Regions from separate parts of the Microbacterium sp. 22303 genome, predicted to be linked through region 1. Evidence: predicted binding sites of a transcription regulator. Region 1 holds the regulator's gene; each other region holds the start of a gene.
The links. The regulator LexA, encoded in region 1, represses DNA repair genes until DNA is damaged. The targets are predictions, from matches to a motif close to TCGAACANNTGTTCGA.
Positions count from the first base shown of each region.

Region 2: a site for LexA is predicted at 4,017-4,032, ahead of recA (recombinase RecA). Genes of this name have one in related genera too.
Region 3: a site for LexA is predicted at 4,702-4,717, ahead of ACTJI8_RS19385 (DUF222 domain-containing protein). Genes of this name have one in related genera too.

Region 1 is NZ_JBQEOQ010000006.1:35,682-42,548, forward strand. Features, by position in the region: gene hisB (imidazoleglycerol-phosphate dehydratase HisB) at 1-280, opposite strand, end outside; gene ACTJI8_RS16250 (histidinol-phosphate transaminase) at 277-1,362, opposite strand; gene ACTJI8_RS16255 (LysM peptidoglycan-binding domain-containing protein) at 1,463-1,819, opposite strand; gene ACTJI8_RS16260 (hypothetical protein) at 1,876-2,145, shown strand; gene lexA (transcriptional repressor LexA) at 2,142-2,828, shown strand; gene metE (5-methyltetrahydropteroyltriglutamate--homocysteine S-methyltransferase) at 2,949-5,270, opposite strand; gene ACTJI8_RS16275 (methylenetetrahydrofolate reductase) at 5,307-6,317, opposite strand; gene ACTJI8_RS16280 (prolyl oligopeptidase family serine peptidase) at 6,421-6,867, shown strand, end outside.
Region 2 is NZ_JBQEOQ010000001.1:827,931-834,797, forward strand. Features, by position in the region: gene miaA (tRNA (adenosine(37)-N6)-dimethylallyltransferase MiaA) at 1-259, opposite strand, end outside; gene miaB (tRNA (N6-isopentenyl adenosine(37)-C2)-methylthiotransferase MiaB) at 256-1,809, opposite strand; gene ACTJI8_RS04010 (regulatory protein RecX) at 1,908-2,738, opposite strand; gene recA (recombinase RecA) at 2,767-3,819, opposite strand; gene ACTJI8_RS04020 (DUF3046 domain-containing protein) at 4,092-4,316, opposite strand; gene ACTJI8_RS04025 (helix-turn-helix domain-containing protein) at 4,321-4,629, opposite strand; gene ACTJI8_RS04030 (CinA family protein) at 4,771-5,310, opposite strand; gene pgsA (CDP-diacylglycerol--glycerol-3-phosphate 3-phosphatidyltransferase) at 5,310-5,897, opposite strand; gene ACTJI8_RS04040 (DNA translocase FtsK) at 5,897-6,867, opposite strand, start outside.
Region 3 is NZ_JBQEOQ010000008.1:146,919-153,785, reverse strand. Features, by position in the region: gene ACTJI8_RS19415 (GAF and ANTAR domain-containing protein) at 1-581, shown strand, start outside; gene ACTJI8_RS19410 (GAF and ANTAR domain-containing protein) at 619-1,398, shown strand; gene ACTJI8_RS19405 (fatty acid desaturase family protein) at 1,453-2,544, shown strand; gene ACTJI8_RS19400 (hypothetical protein) at 2,541-2,705, shown strand; gene ACTJI8_RS19395 (MBL fold metallo-hydrolase) at 2,904-3,698, opposite strand; gene ACTJI8_RS19390 (MarR family winged helix-turn-helix transcriptional regulator) at 4,121-4,549, shown strand; gene ACTJI8_RS19385 (DUF222 domain-containing protein) at 4,749-6,095, shown strand; gene hrpB (ATP-dependent helicase HrpB) at 6,126-6,867, shown strand, end outside.

The DNA.
Region 1 (6,867 bases):
TCTTGTCGCCCAGCGCCTCGCGGATCGCCTGACCGAGCACGATCGCGACGTCCTCCACCGTGTGGTGCGCATCGATGTGGATGTCGCCCGAGGCGCGCACAGTCAGATCCGTCAGCGAGTGCTTGGCGAACGCCGTCAGCAGGTGGTCGAAGAACGGGACCGAGGTGTCGATGTGGCTCTGACCCGTGCCGTCGAGGTTGAGCTCGAGCTCGATCGTCGACTCGGACGTGGAGCGGGTGCGACGCGCGGTCCGGGCCGCAGCAGGGGTCTCAGCGGTCATGAGGCCGATCCTATCGAGGCGAGGGCGTCCAGGAATGCGGTGGTCTCGGCCTCGGTGCCGGCCGTGACGCGCAGGTGGTTCGGGATGCCGACATCGCGGATCAGCACGCCCTTGTCATACAGAGCGCGCCACGTTGCCGCCGGGTCCGCGACGCCGCCGAACAGCACGAAGTTCGACCAGGACGGGTGCGGCGTGTAGCCGAGGGCCTCGAGCGTGGCCGAGATCCGATCGCGCTGCGCGACGATCTCGTCGACCATCGCGAGCATGATCGGCGCATTGCGCAGGGCCGCGACCGCCGCCGCCTGGGTGAGGGCACTCAGGTGGTACGGCAGGCGCACGAGACGCAGTGCGTCGATGAATGCCGGATCCGCCGCGAGGTAGCCGACCCGCGCTCCGGCGAAGGCGAAGGCCTTGCTCATGGTGCGGGAGACGGCGAGCCGCGGACGTCCCTGCAGCAGCGTCAGCGCCGACGGCGAATCCTTCGGGGCGAACTCCTGGTAGGCCTCGTCCACGATCACGATGCCGCGCGCCGCCTCGTACACCGCCTCGATCACGTCGAGCCGGAGCGGAGTGCCGGTGGGGTTGTTCGGCGCGCACAGCAGGATGACGTCGGGGTCGTGCTCCCTGACCTGTGCCACCGCCTCGTCGACGGTGAGCTCGTAGTCGGGGTGGCGGGTACCGGCGATCCAGAAAGCCCCCGTGCCCTGAGTGAGCAGCGGGTACATGGAATAGGTCGGGGCGAACCCGAACACGGTGCGACCGGGACCGGCGAACGCCTGCAGGATGTGCTGCAGCACCTCGTTCGAGCCGTTACCGGCCCAGATGTTCGCGGCGGTGAGGTCATGGCCGAGGTAGCCGGCGAACGCCTCACGGAGCTCTGTGAACTCACGATCCGGATAGCGGTTGACGTCACGCAGCGCCACGGCGATGTCGTCGAGGATGTCGCTCGCGACCTGCTCCGGCACCGGATGCGTGTTCTCGTTCACGTTCAGCGCCACGGGCAGCGGAGCCTGCGGGGCGCCGTAGGGCCGCAGCCCACGGAGATCGTCGCGAAGGGGTAAGTCGTCGAGCGAGACAGTCACCCTGCCATGCTAGGCGGCCGCGCTGTGGTGCGTGGCACAGATGACCGCGGTTGCTGAGCGACGCCGAAGTACGGTTGCTGAGCGACGCCGAAGTACGGGATCAGCGCCCGGTCGATCCGTACCGTGCCGGGATCGCCAGGTGTTGTCCGACCTCGATCACACCTCCGTCGACGAGGTTCAGCTTCGAGATCTCGGCGACCACGTCGCGCGGGTCGGCATTCGGCGCGATCTCGCCCGCGATCGACCACAGGGTGTCGCCGGGCTGCACCGTGACGGTCGCGAAGGTGTTGCCCGTCGTCTGCTCCCCGGAGGCGAGCGCGGATCCGCTGCTCAGCGCCGCGAACGCGATCGTTCCGGACACCGGGAGCGCGACCAGCGCCGCGAGCACGCGCCGGCCGCGTGCGGTGATCCGCAGTCGCGTGGCGGGTACCTGACCGGCGAAGGTGATGCTGCTCATGGTGCTTCTCCTCAGTGTCTGTGTCGGTCCGCCTCTCCCCGGATCCGCATCCTCTGATGAGAATCTTCGAATCCGGGCCTCTGGAGAGGCGAACCTACGTACCGAAACTACTTTCGAGTTCGAACATCTGTCAAGCCTTCTTCGAATATCAGTTCCGAAGACTTGCCGACACGCTCGAACAGATCTATCGATTCCGGCCCGATCTCGGATACGGTTTCGATACGAAGACCCCATCACGGACCACCGACATTCGAATCGCCGCCCGCGAATCCATGCCGATCCCACCGATCCGCGAGGGCACGACGCACACGAAGGAGATGGCATGAGCGACGGTGCGGCCCCCGGCCCCGAGGCCCCGCGGACACGGCGCCGCAAGAGCCTCAGTGCGAAGCAGATGGCGATCCTCGAGGTCATCCAGACCTCGATCGCGCGGCACGGCTACCCGCCGAGCATGCGCGAGATCGGCGACGCCGTCGGCCTCAAGTCCCTCAGCAGCGTGACGCATCAGCTCGGCCAGCTCGAGCTCAGCGGCTATCTGCGTCGCGATGCCGGCAAGACCCGGGCCATGGAGGTCCTGATCGACCTTCCCGGCACATCCACCGAGAATCCCGCCGATACGGCCCCGTCCGTCGGCGACGCGGCACTCGTGCCCCTCGTGGGCCGGATCGCCGCCGGTGTGCCGATCACCGCCGAGCAGCAGGTCGAGGAGATCTTCCCGCTCCCCCGTCAGCTCGTCGGCAAGGGCGATCTGTTCATGCTGAAGGTCTCTGGCGAGTCGATGATCGACGCGGCCATCTGCGACGGCGACTGGGTCGTCGTGCGCTCTCAGGGCACGGCGGAGAACGGCGAGATCGTCGCCGCGATGCTCGACGGCGAAGCCACGGTGAAGACGTTCCGCCGTCGCGACGGCCACGTGTGGCTGCTCCCCCGCAACAGCGCATTCGAACCGATCCTCGGCGACGATGCGACGGTGCTCGGCAAGGTCGTGGCGGTGCTGCGCGCGGTCTGATTCCCGCCCCTTCCACGTCGAAGCCCCCTCTGCGTACCGAGGCCCCCTCTCAGATCCGTATCTGGGAGGGGGCCTCGGTGCTGCGAGGGGGCCTCGATGAAGACGCCCGGTGCGGGAAGGTCAGACCGCGACCGACACGTCCTCGCGGACGCGGCGGGTGGCCTCGACGATGTTGCGCAGCGAGGCGTTGGTCTCCTCGTAGCCGCGGGTCTTCAGACCGCAGTCCGGGTTGACCCAGAGCTGCCGCGTGGGGATCTCCTCGACGGCACGGCGCAGGAGCGTCTCCACCTCGGACGCGTCGGGGATGCGCGGCGAGTGGATGTCGTAGACGCCCGGTCCGATGCCGTGGTCGAAGCCCGACGCAGCGATGTCGGTGACGACCTCCATGCGGCTGCGCGCGGCCTCGATCGAGGTCACGTCGGCGTCCAGCGCCTTGATCGCGTCGATGACGACGCCGAACTCCGAGTAGCAGAGGTGGGTGTGCACCTGCGTGGCCGTCTCGGCGCCCGCGGTGGAGAGGCGGAAGGAGGCGACGGACCAGTCCAGGTACGCGGGCTGGTCGGCCTGCTTGAGAGGCAGGAGCTCGCGCAGCGCCGGCTCGTCGACCTGGATGACGCCGATGCCGGCGGCCTCCAGGTCCGCGATCTCGTCGCGCAGCGCAAGAGCCACCTGGTTGGCGGTCTCGGCGAGCGGCTGGTCGTCGCGGACGAACGACCAGGCCAGGATCGTCACCGGACCCGTCAGCATCCCCTTCATGGGCTTCGCCGTGAGCGACTGCGCGTACTGCGACCACTCGACCGTGATCGGGGCCGGCCGCGAGACATCGCCCCAGAGGATCGACGGGCGGGTGGCACGGGATCCGTAGGACTGCACCCAGCCGTTCTCGGTGACGTCGAAGCCGTCGAGGTTCTCGGCGAAGTACTGCACCATGTCGTTGCGCTCGGGCTCGCCGTGCACGAGCACGTCCAGGCCCAGTTCCTCCTGCAGCGTCACGACGCGGCCGATCTCCTCGCGGAGGAAGCCGTCGTACTCATCCGCCGTGATCTCGCCCTTGGTGAACTGCGCGCGGGCGCGGCGGATCTCGCCGGTCTGCGGGAAGGACCCGATCGTGGTGAGCGGAAGCGCGGGCAGATCGAGCGCGATGGACTGCGCAGCCACCCGGGCGTCGTAGTCGCCGCGGTCGAAGTCCGTGGCGGTCAGTGCGGCGGTGCGGGCACGGACGGCGTCCACGCGCACGCCGGGCGCGCCGAGCCGGTCGGTCAGAGCGGCGGAGGCGGCGTCGAGCTCCACGGCGATCGCGGCGCGACCCTCGGAGAGTCCCTTCGCGAGGGTGGTGACCTGCGCGACCTTCTGGTCGGCGAAGGCGAGCCAGTTCACCAGGCGGGCGTCGAGCTTCGACTCGTCCTCGACGTCGTGCGGCACGTGCTGCAGCGACGTGGAGGTCGACGCGGACACACCAGCCGCACCGAGGTCGCGCAGTGCCTCGAGCGTGTCGAAGGCTGCGGCCAGGTCGCCCCGCCAGATGTTGTGCCCGTCGATCACGCCTCCGACCAGAACCTTGTCGGCGAGTCCCGGAACAGCGGCGGGCACGGTGCCGCGCACGAGGTCGAGACCGATGGCCTCGATCGGAGCCGCGGCGAGGACGGCGAGGTTCGCGTCGAGCGCGGCGTAGGGCGCGGCGACGAAGATCGCCGGACGCTCGACGAGGCCGCCGAGAACCGCGTAGGCGCGCGAGGCGGCGGCGCCGAGTTCGGCGACGGACGACGGCAGCGACTCGCTCACCAGGGCGGGCTCGTCCAGCTGCACCCACTCGGCACCGGCGGCCTTGAGCGCACCGAGCAGCTCGGCGTAGACCGGGACCAGGTCGTCCAGGCGGGACAGCGGGTCGAAGCCCTCCGGGGCCTCGTCAGCCGCCTTGGCGAGCGCGAGGAAGGTGACGGGGCCGACGATCACGGGGCGGGTGCGGAAGCCGGCCTGCGCCGCTTCCTGCACCTGACGCACGATGCGGTCGCTGGAGAGCGAGAAGGCGGTGTCCGGTCCGATCTCGGGTACGAGGTAGTGGTAGTTCGTGTCGAACCACTTGGTCATCTCGAGCGGCGCACGCTCTCCCTCGCCGCGGGCGATGGTGAAGTACGCCGGCAGGCCGATCGTGCCGTCGGCGGACCGAAGGTCTTCGAAACGAGCGGGGATCGCGCCCACGGTGACGGCGGCATCGAGCACCTGGTCGTAGTACGAGAAGGACTCGGGGATCGCCGAGTCGGCGCGACCCAGGCCCTGCTCGGCGAGGCGCTCGCGCGTCGTCGCGCGCAGCTCAGCGGTGGTGCGCTCGAGCTCGGCCTCATCGATCCGTCCGGCCCAGAACGCCTCGACGGCCTTCTTGAGCTCACGGCGGCGGCCGATGCGCGGGTAGCCCAGGATGGTGCCCTCGGGGAATGCGGTCATGACGGTCCTCTCTGACGGAAGGGGGAAGGAAGCGGCCTAGTGCGCGCCGCGGGAATCTGCGAACTGCGGGACGCCCTGCGGAGAGACGGCGCTGCGCTCGGGCAGCACGCCGGCCCCCTCGAGCACATCCAGCACGGTGCGGTGCTGGTTGAACGCGTACAGGTGCACGCCCGGCGCGCCGCCGTCCACCAGCTCTCGCACGAGCGACACCGCATGCGCGACGCCGATCTCGGTGCGGCCCTCGGCCGTCGGCTCGACCTCGAGGGCGATGGACAGTTCGGCGGGAAGCTCCTCGCCGCTGAGCTCCAGCACACGGCGCAGGCGCGCGGGCGAGGTGATCGGCATGATGCCCGGCAGGATCGGGATCGTGACCCCGGCGCGACGTGCGCGCTCCACGAACGCGAAGTAGTCGTCGGGGTGGAAGAACAGCTGCGTGATCGCGAGGGTCGCCCCCGCGGCCTGCTTGGCCAGCAGCGCGTCGATGTCCTGGTTGCGATAGGTCGAACGCGGATGCCCGTTGGGGTAGGCGGCCACGGCGATGCTCACCTTGCGTCGCGGCGTCACCTGCACGGCTCGCGGAACGCCGGGGATCGGTCGCTCCTGGTACGGCGCGCGCTCGGCCTGCGCCCGGTCGATGAGCTGCACGAGCTGCGCCGAGCTCTCCAGATCCCCGAGGAACGGCTCGCTCTCGTCGAGCGGCGGGTCGCCGCGCAGGGCGAGGAAACTGAGGATCCCAGCGTCGAGGAACTCCCGGATCAGCCGCGAGGCTCCGGCATACGTGTTGCCGACGCAGGTGAGATGCGCGAGCGGCTCGACCGAGGTGTGCTCGCGGATGTAGCGCAGCACGTCGAGCGAACGTCCCCCGACGGACCCGCCGGCGCCGTAGGTCACGGAGATGAACCTCGGCGCGGCCGTGGCCAGCTGCTGGATCGTCTCGTGCAGCGCCTCGATCGGGGCGGTAGTGCGCGGCGGATACAGCTCGAAGGAGAGCGGCACGCGCGGCTGAGCGACCCCTGCGGGGGCGAACGGCGGCGCGTCGAAGGACATCTCTCTCCAGGGTCGGGGCGGTCACCCCACGCTAGGCGGCGCCGCGATGCGACGCATGCTGTGTTTCACCATGTGTCGGCTCGCGCTCTTCTAGGCTCGGGTCATGAGCACTCCGCACGGATCCTGGCCCTCTCCGCTGTCCGCCGCCGGCCTCGCCGTCGCCGGCACGAAGATCGACGGCGCCCGGTACGCCGCGGGCGGGATCTGGTGGAGCGAGTCGGTGCCGCAGGAGCGCGGACGGATGCGTGTGATGCACCGGGACGCCGCTGGCGCCGTGCACGAGGTGCTGCGCGCGCCGTGGAACGCCCGTTCGCGCGTGCACGAATACGGCGGCGGCGCGTGGACGGTGGCCGAGGACGGAACCCTGCTCTTCGTCGACGGCGAGGACCAGCGTGTGCACCGCCTGGATCTCGGCGCGACGGCGCCTGTGCCGCTGACCGCGGCAGGCCCGCGCTACGGAGGGCTCCTGGTGCAGCAGGGCCGCCTGTTCGCGGTGCGCGAGGACCTGCGCCCCGACCCGCACCAGCGCGCGATCGTGGAGATCCCGCTG
Region 2 (6,867 bases), on a different contig from region 1:
CGAAGAGGTGATGCGGGATCCCCCGCCGCTCGCTGACCGGGAGCTTTGCGGTGCCGATGTCCATACCGCGGTAGAGCTGCATCGCGTCGGCGTTGACGATCTCCGCGCGCCGTCCGCGCGCCTCCAGCGCGTGTGCGAGGTCCAGTGACAGGTCGCTCTTACCCGTGCCGGTTGCACCCACGATCGCCCACAGACGTGGAGCACTGTCGGCGGACTCTTCGCCCGGCTCAGGGACCGACACTCCGCCCGGTGCGCTCACACTCCGGCGCGGAGCGTCGGCAGCCCCAGCGACACCGCGCGCGGCGCCCCGCCGGCGGCTGCGGGCGCGGCCGGCACCGCGCACGACTCCGACTGCGCGCGGTCCCAGGCATCGCCGCCGCGCGTGCGGCGGATCCGCAGCGGCGCGCCGTCGACCGCATCCGCGAGCAGATGGAACGGTGCCGCGTGCGTGATCGTCACGGTCACGACGTCGCCCGGACGCGGGCGCTCCGAGCCCTCCGGCAGTTCGAAGTGCACCAGGCGGTTGTCCTGCGCACGGCCGGTGAGCCGGTGCGTCTCTGCATCCTTCTTGCCCTCGCCCACGGAGACCACGACCTCGACCTCGCGGCCGAGCTGCTTCTGGTTCTCCTCCAGCGAGATCCGCTCCTGCAGGGCGATCAGCCGCTCGTAGCGGGCCTGCACGACCTCCTTGGGGACCTGGTCCGCCATGGTCGCGGCGGGTGTGCCCTCGCGGATCGAGTACTGGAACGTGAACGCGCTCGCGAAGCGGGCCTGCTCGACCACGCGCATCGTGTCCTCGAAGTCCTCCTCGGTCTCGCCGGGGAAGCCGACGATGATGTCGGTCGTGATCGCCGCGTTCGGGATCTTGGCGCGGACGCGGTCGAGGATGCCGAGGAACTTCTCGCTGCGGTAGGAACGGCGCATCGCGCGCAGAATGCGGTCACTGCCGGACTGCAGCGGCATGTGCAGCTGCGGCATGACGCTCGGCGTCTCGGCCATCGCGTCGATCACGTCGTCGGTGAAGGCGGCCGGGTGCGGGCTGGTGAAGCGGATCCGCTCCAGGCCCTCGATCTCGCCGGCAGCGCGCAGCAGTTTGCCGAACGCCTCGCGGTCGCCGAACTCGACGCCGTAGGAGTTCACGTTCTGCCCGAGTAGGGTGATCTCGATCGCGCCGTCCTCGACGAGCAGGCGGATCTCGTTGAGGATGTCGCCGGGGCGGCGGTCCTTCTCCTTGCCGCGCAGGCTGGGCACGATGCAGAAGGTGCAGGTGTTGTTGCACCCCACCGAGATCGACACCCAGCCGCTGTGCGCCGAATCACGGCGGGTCGGCAGCGTGGACGGGAAGACCTCGAGCGCCTCGAGGATCTCGAGCTCGGCCTCGCCGTTGTGGCGAGCGCGCTCGAGCAGCCCCGGAAGGGACCCCATGTTGTGGGTGCCGAAGACCACGTCGACCCAGGGCGCCTTGTCGAGCACGGCCTGCTTGTCCATCTGCGCCAGACAGCCACCGACGGCGATCTGCATGCCGGCGTGCTTGTCCTTGCGGCTCTTCAGATGCCCCAGGGTGCCATAGAGCTTGCCCGCGGCGTTGTCGCGCACCGCGCAGGTGTTGATGATGACGATGTCCGCCTCGTCGTCGACGGCGGCGCGGACGTAGCCGGCACTCTCCAGCGAGCCCGACAGACGCTCGGAGTCGTGCACGTTCATCTGGCATCCGAAGGTGCGCACCTCATAGGTGCGCCGCTGCCCGGCCTCATCGAGCGCCGCGGCGGAGGGCGCGATGAGCGTGGGCTCTGAGAGGGGAATGGTCATAGTGCCTGCCATTCTACTTTCGCCTGGCGGGAACGAGCCCCGCCGTTCGGCGCGGAGATTCCCGCGTCGACACCGTACCCGGGGCTCGGCCGCCGGGCTCAGCTCTCTTCGAACCGCACCCGCCCGACGCCCGAACCGCGCTGCGTCTCACGCCAGGCCGTGCGCGCCGCCGTCAATGCCACGCTCCCGCCGTACCCGCGACGGGACAGCTGCCCGACGAGCCGGCGGACGGCGGTCTCCTCGTCGTAGCGACGCAGCCCCGCCACCTTTGACCGCGCGTAGTCGAGCGCCCGCTCGGCGTCATCGTCGTCCAGGACGGACAGCGCCTCGTCGGCGATCTCCCTCGGAATGCCGCGCTGACTGAGCGTGCGAGCGATCGCCACGCGTCCCTGTCCCTTGCGCTCAGACCCCGAGGTCACGAGGAGCTCGGCCAGGGACGCGTCATCGAGATACCCGCGCTGCTCGAACTGCTCGACCAGGAGCTCGCGCTCGTCGGCCGGGACGCCGTTCTCTCGTAGCACGTCTCGCGCTTCCCTGCTGGAGAGCTGCTTGGAGCGGAGCTTGCGCACCAGCAGCTCACTCGCGTCGGGGATCGGATCGTTCGGGGTCGAAGCGTCCCCCGTGCTGTGCCGACCGACGGCACGCAATCCTCGTCGGTCGGGCGAGAACGCCGCGCGCTCGGACGCCCTCGCCTCTCCTGGAGCCAGAGCCGCGGCGGCCGGATGCCGGGAGCTGGGCCCCCGACGCTCCGCCGCGGATTCCTCCGCCCAGGTCGACCGCCACTCCGCCGCCGTGGGCGGAGTGGCGGGTGTCGAGCTCGCCGGGCGCGAGCGTGCTCCGTCGGCCCCCGCACCGCGCCCACCGAACAACGGGATCACGGGGGCGAGGCGCTCGTCCTCGGACGATGCCCCGCCCCTCTCATCGCTCACGGATCACCCCGGTCGCCGAGCTTCGCGGTCAGGCCGGACGCCGCTGCGCCAGCTCGTCGGACGCCGTCGGAGCAGCGGCCGCTGCACCACCGATGCCCAGCTTCTGCTTGATCTGCGTCTCGATCGTCTCGGCGATGTCGGGGTTCTTGAGCAGGAAGTTGCGAGCGTTCTCCTTGCCCTGGCCGAGCTGGTCGCCGTCGTAGGTGTACCAGGCGCCGGACTTCTTCACGATGCCGTGGTCCACGCCGAAGTCGATCAGGCTGCCCTCGCGGGAGATGCCGACGCCGTAGAGGATGTCGAACTCGGCCTGCTTGAACGGCGGGGCCATCTTGTTCTTCACGACCTTGACCCTGGTGCGGTTTCCGACCGCCTCGGTGCCGTCCTTCAGCGTCTCGATGCGGCGGATGTCGAGACGGACCGATGCGTAGAACTTCAGCGCCTTGCCGCCCGCGGTGGTCTCCGGCGAGCCGAAGAACACGCCGATCTTCTCGCGCAGCTGGTTGATGAAGATCATCGTGGTGTTGGTCTGGTTCAGGCCACCCGTGAGCTTGCGCAGCGCCTGGGACATCAGTCGCGCCTGCAGGCCGACGTGCGAGTCGCCCATCTCGCCCTCGATCTCCGCACGCGGCACGAGAGCGGCCACGGAGTCGATGACGATGAGATCGATGGCCCCCGAGCGCACCAGCATGTCCGCGATCTCGAGCGCCTGCTCACCGGTGTCGGGCTGGGAGACGAGCAGCGCGTCGATGTCGACGCCGAGCTTCTTGGCGTACTCGGGGTCGAGGGCGTGCTCCGCGTCCACGAAAGCGGCGATGCCGCCGGCACGCTGGGCGTTGGCGATCGCGTGCAGGGTCAGCGTGGTCTTACCCGAGGACTCCGGGCCGTAGATCTCGACGATGCGCCCCCTCGGCAGTCCGCCGACGCCGAGCGCGACGTCGAGCGCGATGGATCCGGTGGGGATGACCGCCACGGGAGCGCGCTCATCGCTGCCCAGCCGCATGACCGAGCCCTTTCCGAACTGCTTGTCGATCTGGGCGAGGGCGGTCTCGAGGGACTTCTCGCGGTCTGCGGGAGAGGGCATGGGGTGCTCCTTCGTGTCGTGAACTGCCGCCTGTAGGCTGTCGCGGCCGCCCCGGGTGGGGCGAGCTCTCCGACAAGGCGTATGACCTCGTGGTCATGTCCAACACGCTAGGAGGAGCCACCGACATTCAGTCGGAGTCCGCGGGAACCGTGCAGAACCTGCTCACGAGATCATCTGTGCAGGACGATACGCGCATCTCGAACATGTCTTCGACGACACGCCGAGGAGAACGAGGAATGGATCGAACACCACGCGGCCGGATCCGACCGGAGTCAGCGCCGCCGGGGCTCGAGCCGACCCGCGCCGTATCGGCGCGATTCAGGGACGTCCATCTCCGCGCACAGCGCCAGCCACACATCCCGCGGGGGGACGCCGGCTTCCAGAGCCTGAGCGGCGGTACGACCGCCGACGGCCCTCAGCACGAGGTCCTCGACGAGGGCGCCGCCACGGGATCCGAACTCGGCATCGACCGCCCGGAGGAACTCGCTGCGTCGCATCCCGTCAGCGCAGCGACAGCTCGGACTCGACCGAGGCCACCAGTTCGTCGGGGACGACGTCGGGGATGACCTGCAGGCCCTCGAGCTCGGCGATCCTGTCGCCGACCTCGCGCATGATGGTGGAGATGGGCACGTCGAGCGCTTCGGCCACCGAGGCGAGGATCTCGCTGGAGGCCTCCTTCTGTCCGCGCTCGACCTCGCTGAGGTATCCGAGCGCGACGGACGCCTTGCCCGCGACCTGGCGGAGCGTGCGCCCCTTCTGCAGACGGAAGTCCCGCAGCACGTCACCGATCTCCTGTCGTACGAGAATCATCGGGACCTCCTCTCCCCCATCGCCCGGCCCCAAGCGCCGGATCGGATGGTCAGTCTAACCCGACCTGTCAGGTTCGACACTACTGTTTCGTTCTGTGCGTTGAATGTGAGCACACTCGACTCAACTTCGTCGAGAAGCACTCTATTCCCGGTCATCCCGACCGGGCGCGGCGGCATCGATTCCCGTCCCGGTCACCGCCTCGAGGAGCAGCACCAGAGCCGCCTGAACCGCGGCCGCGCGGATCGCGGATCGGTCTCCCCCGAAGCTGAACGCCCGGCTGGTCGCGCGCTCCGCCACACTCACCCCGACGTGCACGGTGCCGACCTGCTTTCCGCCCTGCGACGTGGGCCCGGCGACACCGGTCGTCGAGACGCCCACGTCCGCGGCGCGCCCGTCCACCGCCAGTGCCCTGCGAACGCCCGCCGCCATCTGCTGAGCCACCTCCGGATCCACGGGACCGTGTGCGGCGAGCAGGACCGGATCCACTCCCAGCACGGAGGACTTGATCGGCGTGGCGTAGGCGACGACCGCCCCGTTGAGCACGTCCGATGCTCCCGGGATCGCCACGAGCGCCGCGGACAGAGCCCCGCCGGTGAGCGACTCGGCGACGGCCAGCGTCATCCCGCGCTCACGCAGCGCATCGAGCACGGCGGCCGCGGCGCGACCCGTCGCATCGGACATCAGGACACCGAGCCCCGGTCCGTGCGGGATCCGCGCACCTGCGCCACGACGTAGTCGATGCCGCTCAGGATCGTCAGGATCAGCGCGACAACCATCAGCACGGTGGTCGTGATCGACCACGCCGGCAGTCCGATCCAGACATGCAGCGGCAGCAGCGCCCAGGACAGCGCGACGGCCTGCACCGTCGTCTTGATCTTGCCCATCCATGCGGCGGCGACGACGTGCTCCTTGACGATCATGAAGCGGTGCACGGTGATGCCCCACTCCCGCACCAGGATGACGAGCACCAGCCACCACCACACCTCGCCGAGGATCGCGAGTCCGATGAAGCCCGCTCCGGTGAGCAGCTTGTCGGCGATCGGATCCCAGAGCTTGCCGAAATCGCTGACCAGGTCGTATCTGCGGGCGAGGTAGCCGTCCACCCAGTCGGTCGAGATCGCCAGGATGAACAGCCCCGCGGCGACCCACCGCAGCACGGGCTGCGTGATTCCATTCGTCCCGCCGAGCAGCAGGAGCACGAAGAAGACGACGGCGAGAGGGATGCGCGCGACGGTGATCGCGTTCGGCAGCTGCCGCGGGATCGCCATCAGTCGCGCCCCGTCAGACCCCAGGCGTCCTCATCGGTCTCCGCCTCGACCTCAGGAAGCCCGCGGTACTGCGCCTCGAGCGGATCCTCGCCGTAGCGGTCGTCGGAGCCGTAGGACGCCGCGGGCGCCGGAGCGGCGGGACGCGGTGGCACCCCAGCCGCAGGCATGGGCGCGGCGGCAGCCGGAGCGGGGTGCGCGGAGGGCGGATCCTCGCCGCGCAGCTTGGCCAGCACCCCGGGCAGCTGCTCGGTGGTGACCAGGACGTCACGGGCTTTGGACCCCTCGGAAGGGCCGACGATCTCACGGGATTCGAGCAGGTCCATGAGCCGCCCCGCCTTGGCGAAGCCGACGCGCAGCTTGCGCTGCAGCATCGACGTCGAGCCGAACTGCGAGGAGACGATGAGCTCGGCGGCGGCGAGGAGAAGTTCGAGGTCGTCGCCGATGTCCTCATCGACCTCCTTCTTCTTGCCCTCGACGGCCTCGGCCACGTCGGGCCGGTACTCCGGACGCGCCTGGCTCGTGACGTGCTTGACGACCGCGTCGATCTCGCTCTCGTCGACCCAGGCGCCCTGCAGCCGGAAAGGCTTGGAGGAGCCCATCGGCGAGAACAGCGCGTCGCCCTGGCCGATCAGCTTGTCGGCACCGGGGCTGTCCAGGATCACGCGGCTGTCGGTGACGCTGGTCACGGCGAACGCGAGGCGCGACGGCACGTTGGCCTTGATGAGGCCGGTGACGACGTCGACGCTCGGACGCTGGGTCGCGAGCACCAGGTGGATGCCGCTCGCGCGGGCGAGCTGGGTGATGCGGACGATCGAGTCCTCCACATCACGCGGTGCGACCATCATCAGATCCGCGAGCTCGTCGACCACGACCAGCAGGTACGGGTAAGGCTTGAGCACGCGCTCGCTGCCCGGGGGCACCACGACCTCGCCCGCGCGCACGGCACGGTTGAAGTCATCGATGTGGCGGA
Region 3 (6,867 bases), on a different contig from region 1:
CCGTGCTTCGCCGTGACGGCGATGCGACGACAGTGTGCACGAGCGATGCCCTTGCGCAACGTCTCGATGCCATGCAATTCGCCCTCGGTGAGGGTCCGCGCTGGGTCGTGGCGCGCACGGCGAAGCCATCCTTGAGCGCGGACGTCGCACGGGAGAGCCACCCGGACTGGCCTGTCTTCGGCGCCGGCCTCCCGACGCTCGGCGTCGGCGCGTTATTCGCCTTCCCGATTCTGAGTGGCCCGGTGCTGCTGGGCGTCGTCGACCTGTATCGACGGACACCAGGGGTGCTCGATCGCGATGCGACAGCTCGGGCGCTCTCCCTCGCGAGACGGGTCGCGGCCCCGGCGGTGCGGGAGGCGATGCGCGCCGCCGCCGATGAAGGGAGCCCGGAGGCGAAGCGGCATAGCCTGCGCCGCGAGGTGCATCAGGCGGTCGGCATGGTCTTCGTCCAACTGGACGTGACCACGGCCGAGGCTCTCGAGCTCCTGCGGGCGTACGCGTTCTCGACGGGGCGTCCGCTCGAGGACGTCGCCCTCGACGTCGTCGACCGGGCGCTCGACTTCCGCGATCTGCCCGGCTGATCCCCGGCATACCATGTCAGACAAGGAAGGGCGGCACATGACCAGCGCATCCAGAGAGCACCGTCTCAACGCCGCCTTCGTGATGGTCGCCGACTCGCTCACCGATGACTACGACGTCGTCGACCTGCTCCACACGCTCGTCAGCGAGTGCACGGAGATCGTGAACGTGCAGGCGGGCGGGCTCCTGCTCCTCGATGCCGACGGGGAGCTCCAGGTGGTCGCCTCGACCACGGAGAGCGCCGAACTCGTCGAGGTCCTGCAGCTCGCCGCCGGAGCCGGCCCGTGTCTGGACTGTTTCGCGACGGGCGAGCAGGTCTCGGTGCCCGATGTCGCCGCGGCCGCCCGATGGCCTGCGTTCCAGGAGGAGGCGCTGCGGCGCGGCTTCCGTTCCGTGCACGCGATCCCCCTGCGGCTGCGCGGAGACACGATCGGGACGATGAACCTCTTCGGCACGTCGGTCGGCGCGTTGAGCGCCCGTGACGCGAGCGCGGCCCAAGCGCTCGCGGATGTCGCCACCATCAGCATCCTGCAGCAACGCATCTCCGCGCACGCGCAGCTCATCGCTGAACAGCTGCAGAGGGCTCTCGACAGCCGGGTCCTCATCGAGCAGGCCAAGGGGGCGGTCGCCCAGGTCAACGGCACGTCCATGGACGAGTCCTTCACACTGCTGCGACGCTACGCCCGCGATCGGAACCTTTCGCTCCACGCCCTCGCGGAGGCGATCGCGAACCGTTCCCTCCCGATCTCGGCCCTGACGACATCGCACGAGGACGAGCGTGTGAGCTCTCGACGACCCGCCGCGCGCAAACAGGAGTAGCCTGGGAAGCAGATCCGCTCGAGACCCCGGCGCGACGCCGAGAGGAGCGGGATCATGACAGTCCGGAACGCCGGTCGCCCCGCATCGAGCGTGGGCCCGGTTCGCCAGGCCGGCAACAGCGACTACACCGATCTGGCGCGAATGGTGAAGTCCGCGGGGCTGATGCGCCGCAGATACGGCTACTACTGGACGAAGCTGGTCTGCGTGCCCGTGGTGGTCGCCGCGGCCGTCGTGCTGTTCATCGTGATCGGCGACACCTGGTGGCAGATGTTCACCGGAGTGCTCTTCGCCGTCCTCTTCACACAGATCGCCTTCCTCGGGCACGATGCCGCGCATCGCCAGATCTTCCGCTCCGGTCGCTGGAACGACTGGGTCAGCCTCATCCTCGGAGACCTGTTCGTCGGAATGAGCTACGGATGGTGGCAGCACAAGCACACCCGGCACCACGCCAACCCGAACATGATCGGATCCGACCCCGACATCGATCTTCCCGTGATCGCCTTCACCCCGGAACAGGCCGCGAGGGAGCGGCCGCCGTTCGCGCGCTGGGTCATCTCCCACCAGGGTGTGTTCTTCTACCCCGTCCTGCTGCTCGAAGGGGTGTCCTTGCATGCCTCGAGCGTGTACCGCGTCTTCCATCGGGAACCGCTCGCGCGGCGCCCGGTCGAGATCGCCCTTCTGTTGATCCGGATCCTGGGATACCTCGCGCTCGTCTTCCTCGTGCTCTCTCCGGACAAGGGCGCCGTGTTCCTCGCCGTGCAACTCGGAGTGTTCGGGTTCTACATGGGCGTCTCGTTCGCCCCGAACCACAAGGGCATGCCGCTCGTGCCGCATGACATGCGTCTCGACTTCCTCCGTCGTCAGGTGATGATGAGTCGGGACATCCGCGGGAACTGGTTCGTCGATGTCGCGATGGGCGGGCTGAACTATCAGATCGAGCACCACCTGTTCCCCTCGATGGCCCGGCCCTATCTGAAGCATGCCGCGCCGATCATCGCCGCGTACTGCCGCGGCCACGACGTCCCGTACGTGCAGACGGGACTCTGGGCCTCCTACGGGATCGTCCTGCGTTACATCAACCGGGTGGGCCTCGGGGAGCACGATCCGTTCGCCTGTCCTCTCCTGGAAATGAGGCAGAGCATATGACCGTCATCATCCTCCTCGCCGTGATCTGGGCGATCGTCGCAATCGTCGGGTTCGCGTTCAAGGGGCTCCTGTGGCTTGCCATCGTCGGCATCGTCCTCTTCGTCGGCACCGCGACCATCGGCATCACCCGTCGAGTGATCAACCGCAGCCAGAGACGGTGACGGGACGCGGGATCTGGTCGAACCGGACATTCTGCGGACCAGAAGTCGTTCGCGGAGGCCTTGGCATAGGTGCGGGCGTGTCGTCGGAGCCATCTCCATGGCGGAACCCGACGCGGACTTCTCCTGCATCCGCTATCCGTCTCCGTGGCCTGCCATGACAACGAGATGCCCTGGCACGCAAGACAGTCCGCCATGCAGTCAGATCGCGACGAACCGCCGCGCGCCGTCTGTCACCACGATGCGTCCGAAGCGCATCCCGGGAAGGTGCGCCGCGACGAGCAGATCGCCGGTGACGGCGGCGTCGTCGGCGAAGCGATTGCGGACCGCGGAGGCCGCCTGAGGGTCGACATCCCAGACGACGGTCCAGTCGGGTTCGCCGAACTGCACCGGCGAATGGACCACGTCGCCGAGCAGCACCGCCCGCTCGGAACCGGACGAGAGCACGAAGACCGTGGTGCCTGGCGTGTGCCCGGCGGCCCAGCGGGCATCGATGCCGGGAGCAACGACATGGTCGCCGTCGAAGAGCTCGAGCTGCTTCCCGAGCGGCGTCAGTTTCTGTGCGGCTGCGCCGACCGCGTGCGCACCTGCGACGAAATGCTCCCAGTCGGCGGCGTGCGCGCGATAGGTCGCGTTCACGAATGCCACCCGGTCCTCGACGGTGGCCCAGCCGATGTGATCGAAGTGCAGGTGGGTGAAGAGGACGTCGGTGACGTCGGCCGGCGCGACCCCGTGACTGCGGAGCTGGACGAGCAGATCGCCGCCACGATAGCCGTCCGCGTCGACGGGGCCCACTCCGGCGTCCACGAGCACGACGCGATCACCGGTGCGGACCAGGAAACCTCCGACGGGAAACTCCCAATGTCCATCGGACCCGAACGATTCCGGGTGACAGCGCCAGGCATCGGGAATGCCGAAGCGAGAGATGATCTCGCTCGCGTCCTCCTGCCCGGTGCCGTCGAAGAGGGGCTCGATGTCGATGTCGCCGATACGCACCGAACCACGCTACCGGCGCCCATCGACACGCCGGCTTCATCGGCCGCAGGGAAGCACCACCCGTTGACGAGCAGGCACGGCCCGGCTGCTGCTGGTATGCGGCCTGAACCGCGCTCGAACGATATCGGCGCGCCGCCCCGCGGACAGCACGTCGGGCTCGGCGAGCGCCGACGGCTCGAGCACGGGCTCCGTCGACTCGGGTCGAGCAGTCACTTTATGAATCTGCCCAGACCGTGACCAAACCGTTGCATTCGTTACCCCGCCGTTATACAGTGATCGCACGGTGAAAGTTTGCTGTGGCTCTCATCGCATGTGATTGCAGGACACTCTTGGTGCAAGGGACAAAGGCCGGTCGGAAGCCTCTCCGACCGGCCTTTACTGCGCTCGCGCCGGACGTCCCCACCGGCGGATATCCTGAGGCGATGAGCGACCGGAAGCTGGCCCTGGCCGCGTGGGAGACCCTCTTCCGCGCCCAGCACGAGATCTTCACCGAGATGTCGACCGACTTCGAGGGCGCCGAGCTCTCGGCGGCCGAATACGACGTGCTGCTCACCGTCACCCGCTGCGCGTCGCACACGGCACGCCTGCGCGAGGTCACGGCGAACATGCTGATCAGCCAGCCCAGCGTCTCGCGCCTCGTCGACCGGATGGTCGCCCGCGGACTGCTCGAGAAGTGCCCGGATCCGGAGGACGGACGCGGATCCCTCGTGCACGCGACCGAGACGGGAAGGCGCGCCTTCCGCCAGCTGGCCACCGCGCACGGCCGTTCCATCGCCGAGCGCATGTCGACCCTGGACGACGAGGAACTGCGCACGCTGACGACGCTGGCAGAGAAGCTGCGCCAGCGCTGACACGGGCCCATTCCCGCACCGTTCCGTAGCCGCCGTGCGGACGGGCGCTTTGTGCCGAGCGCTCTCAGGATGCTGGGCGCACATGTTCGAATCTCACAAACTGTTCCGATCGGTCCACACAGCCTGAATCTTGACGAAGTTGTCCACAGCATTCGTAGATATGTTTGAATGTCGTGGGTTGTTGGCGTAGAATCAGAGCATGACCGAACACCTCCTCCCCTTGCACGAGGCGCTGCAGCGACTCGATGAAGAGTGGGCGGATGCCGACGATGCGGGCGGCCTGAACCGTCGCCAACTCGTCGCAGTGACGGAGGTGCTCGGGCTGCTGCATCGACGGGCAGACGCGATCTTCGCCGAGATCGCCGCCTGCGTCGCGCATGAATCCCGCACGGAACTCGGCGCGGACTCTCTGGCGAAGGAACAGGGATTCCGCAACGCCGCGCAGATGATCGCGACGACGACGGGCTCGACGAACTCGGATGCGTCGCGGCTGGTGAAGGTCGGGGTTGCGACGGCCCCGCGCACCAACCTGGTCGGCGAGCGGATTCCGGCCAAGTACCCGGCCGCGCAGCGTGCGCTCTCCTCCGGCGCTCTGGGCGCGCAAGCGGTCGCGGCGATCATCACGCTGCTGGATCGAGTGCGTCTGAAGATCGGCGCCACGCAGGTCGCGGAAGCCGAGGAACTGCTGGTGGAGAGAGCCGTGGGGCTGTCGCTCGATGATGTCCGCCGGCTGGTGACGCGAGCTGAGGCATGGCTGGATCCGGACGGGGTCGCCCCGAAGGAGCAGGAGCACCGTGAAGGCCGATCGTTGTCGATCTACGAACGCGACGGGCGGATCCACCTCGACGGAGACTTCGACGCCGCCACCGGCGCCCCGATCGTCGCCGCAGTGAACGGCTACGTGTCCGCGCTGTTCGCCGCGCAGCGGAACGCGCTCGCCCCTGACTCACCCGATGCCGGCCACCGCACCGTGGCCATGTTGCGCGCCGACGCACTCAGCGCGATCTGCGCGCACGCTCTCGGCTGCGAGAACGATGCGCCCGCCATGGCCGGCGCGACCGTCGTGGTGCGCGTCGACCTGAACGATCTCACCGACGGCACCGGCTACGCGACGATCGACGGATCCGACCTGCCGATCAGCGTCGCCACCGCCCGGCGGATGGCCGCCGGCGGCGGAGTCATCCCGAGCGTGCTCGACACCAACGGGGAACGGCTCGACTGGGGTCGCGAGCAGCGCTTCTTCACCCGGGCTCAGCGCATCGCCCTCGCCGAGCGCGATGGCGGCTGCGCGATGTGCGGGCTTCCGCCCAGCATGACCCGTGCGCACCACATCCGCTGGTGGAAACGCGACGCCGGGCCGACGGACCTGGCCAACGGGATCCTGCTCTGCGAAAGCTGCCACCATCGGATCCACGACAACGATTGGGACATCCGGATCGAGGGGAATGGAAGACACAGCCGAGTGTGGTTCCTCCCACCGCCGCACGTCGACCCCGCCCGCACGCCTCGGCTGGGTGGCAGGGCCCGGTACGACCTCACTGCCTGAGCGCCGCGCGTGGCACGGCAGACTGGACGAATGACCTCCGCCCCCTTCGACCTGCGTTCGATCGGCACGGGGCTATCCTTCGCCGCCGCGCTCGACGAGGTCGCCGCGGCGCTCGACGCCGGAACCGCGGTCGTCGTCAGCGCGCCGCCCGGAACCGGCAAGACCACGCTGATCCCTCCTCTGCTCGCCGCCCGCGCGTCGGGCCGTGTGATCGTCACGCAGCCGCGTCGCGTCGCGGCCCGTGCGGCCGCACGCCGGCTCGCGCAGCTCGACGGATCCCCGCTCGGCACCAGGGTCGGCTTCACCGTCCGAGGCGAACGCGCCGTGAGCCGCGACACCCGCGTCGAATTCGTGACCGCGGGCGTGCTGCTGCGTCGCATGCTCGACGATCCCGGCCTCGACGGCGTGGATGCGGTCGTCATCGACGAGGTGCATGAACGCGCCCTCGAGACGGACCTCCTGATCGGACTGCTCGGCGAGGTGCGCGAACTGCGTGACGACCTGACCCTCGTCGCGATGTCGGCGACGCTCGAGGCCGAGCGGATCTCCGCGGTCATCGGCGACGATCGCGCGCCGGCCACGGTCGTCGAGCACACGGTCCCCGCGCATCCGCTCACCGAGCGCTGGGCACCGAGCCCCGCGCCGCGGCTGGACGAGCGCGGCGTCACCTGGGGCTTCCTCGACCACGTGGCGCGGACCACGGCCGCGGCCGCGCGGGACCTCGCCCGCGACGACCCCTCGGCCGACGTACTGGTGTTCGCACCGGGGGCGC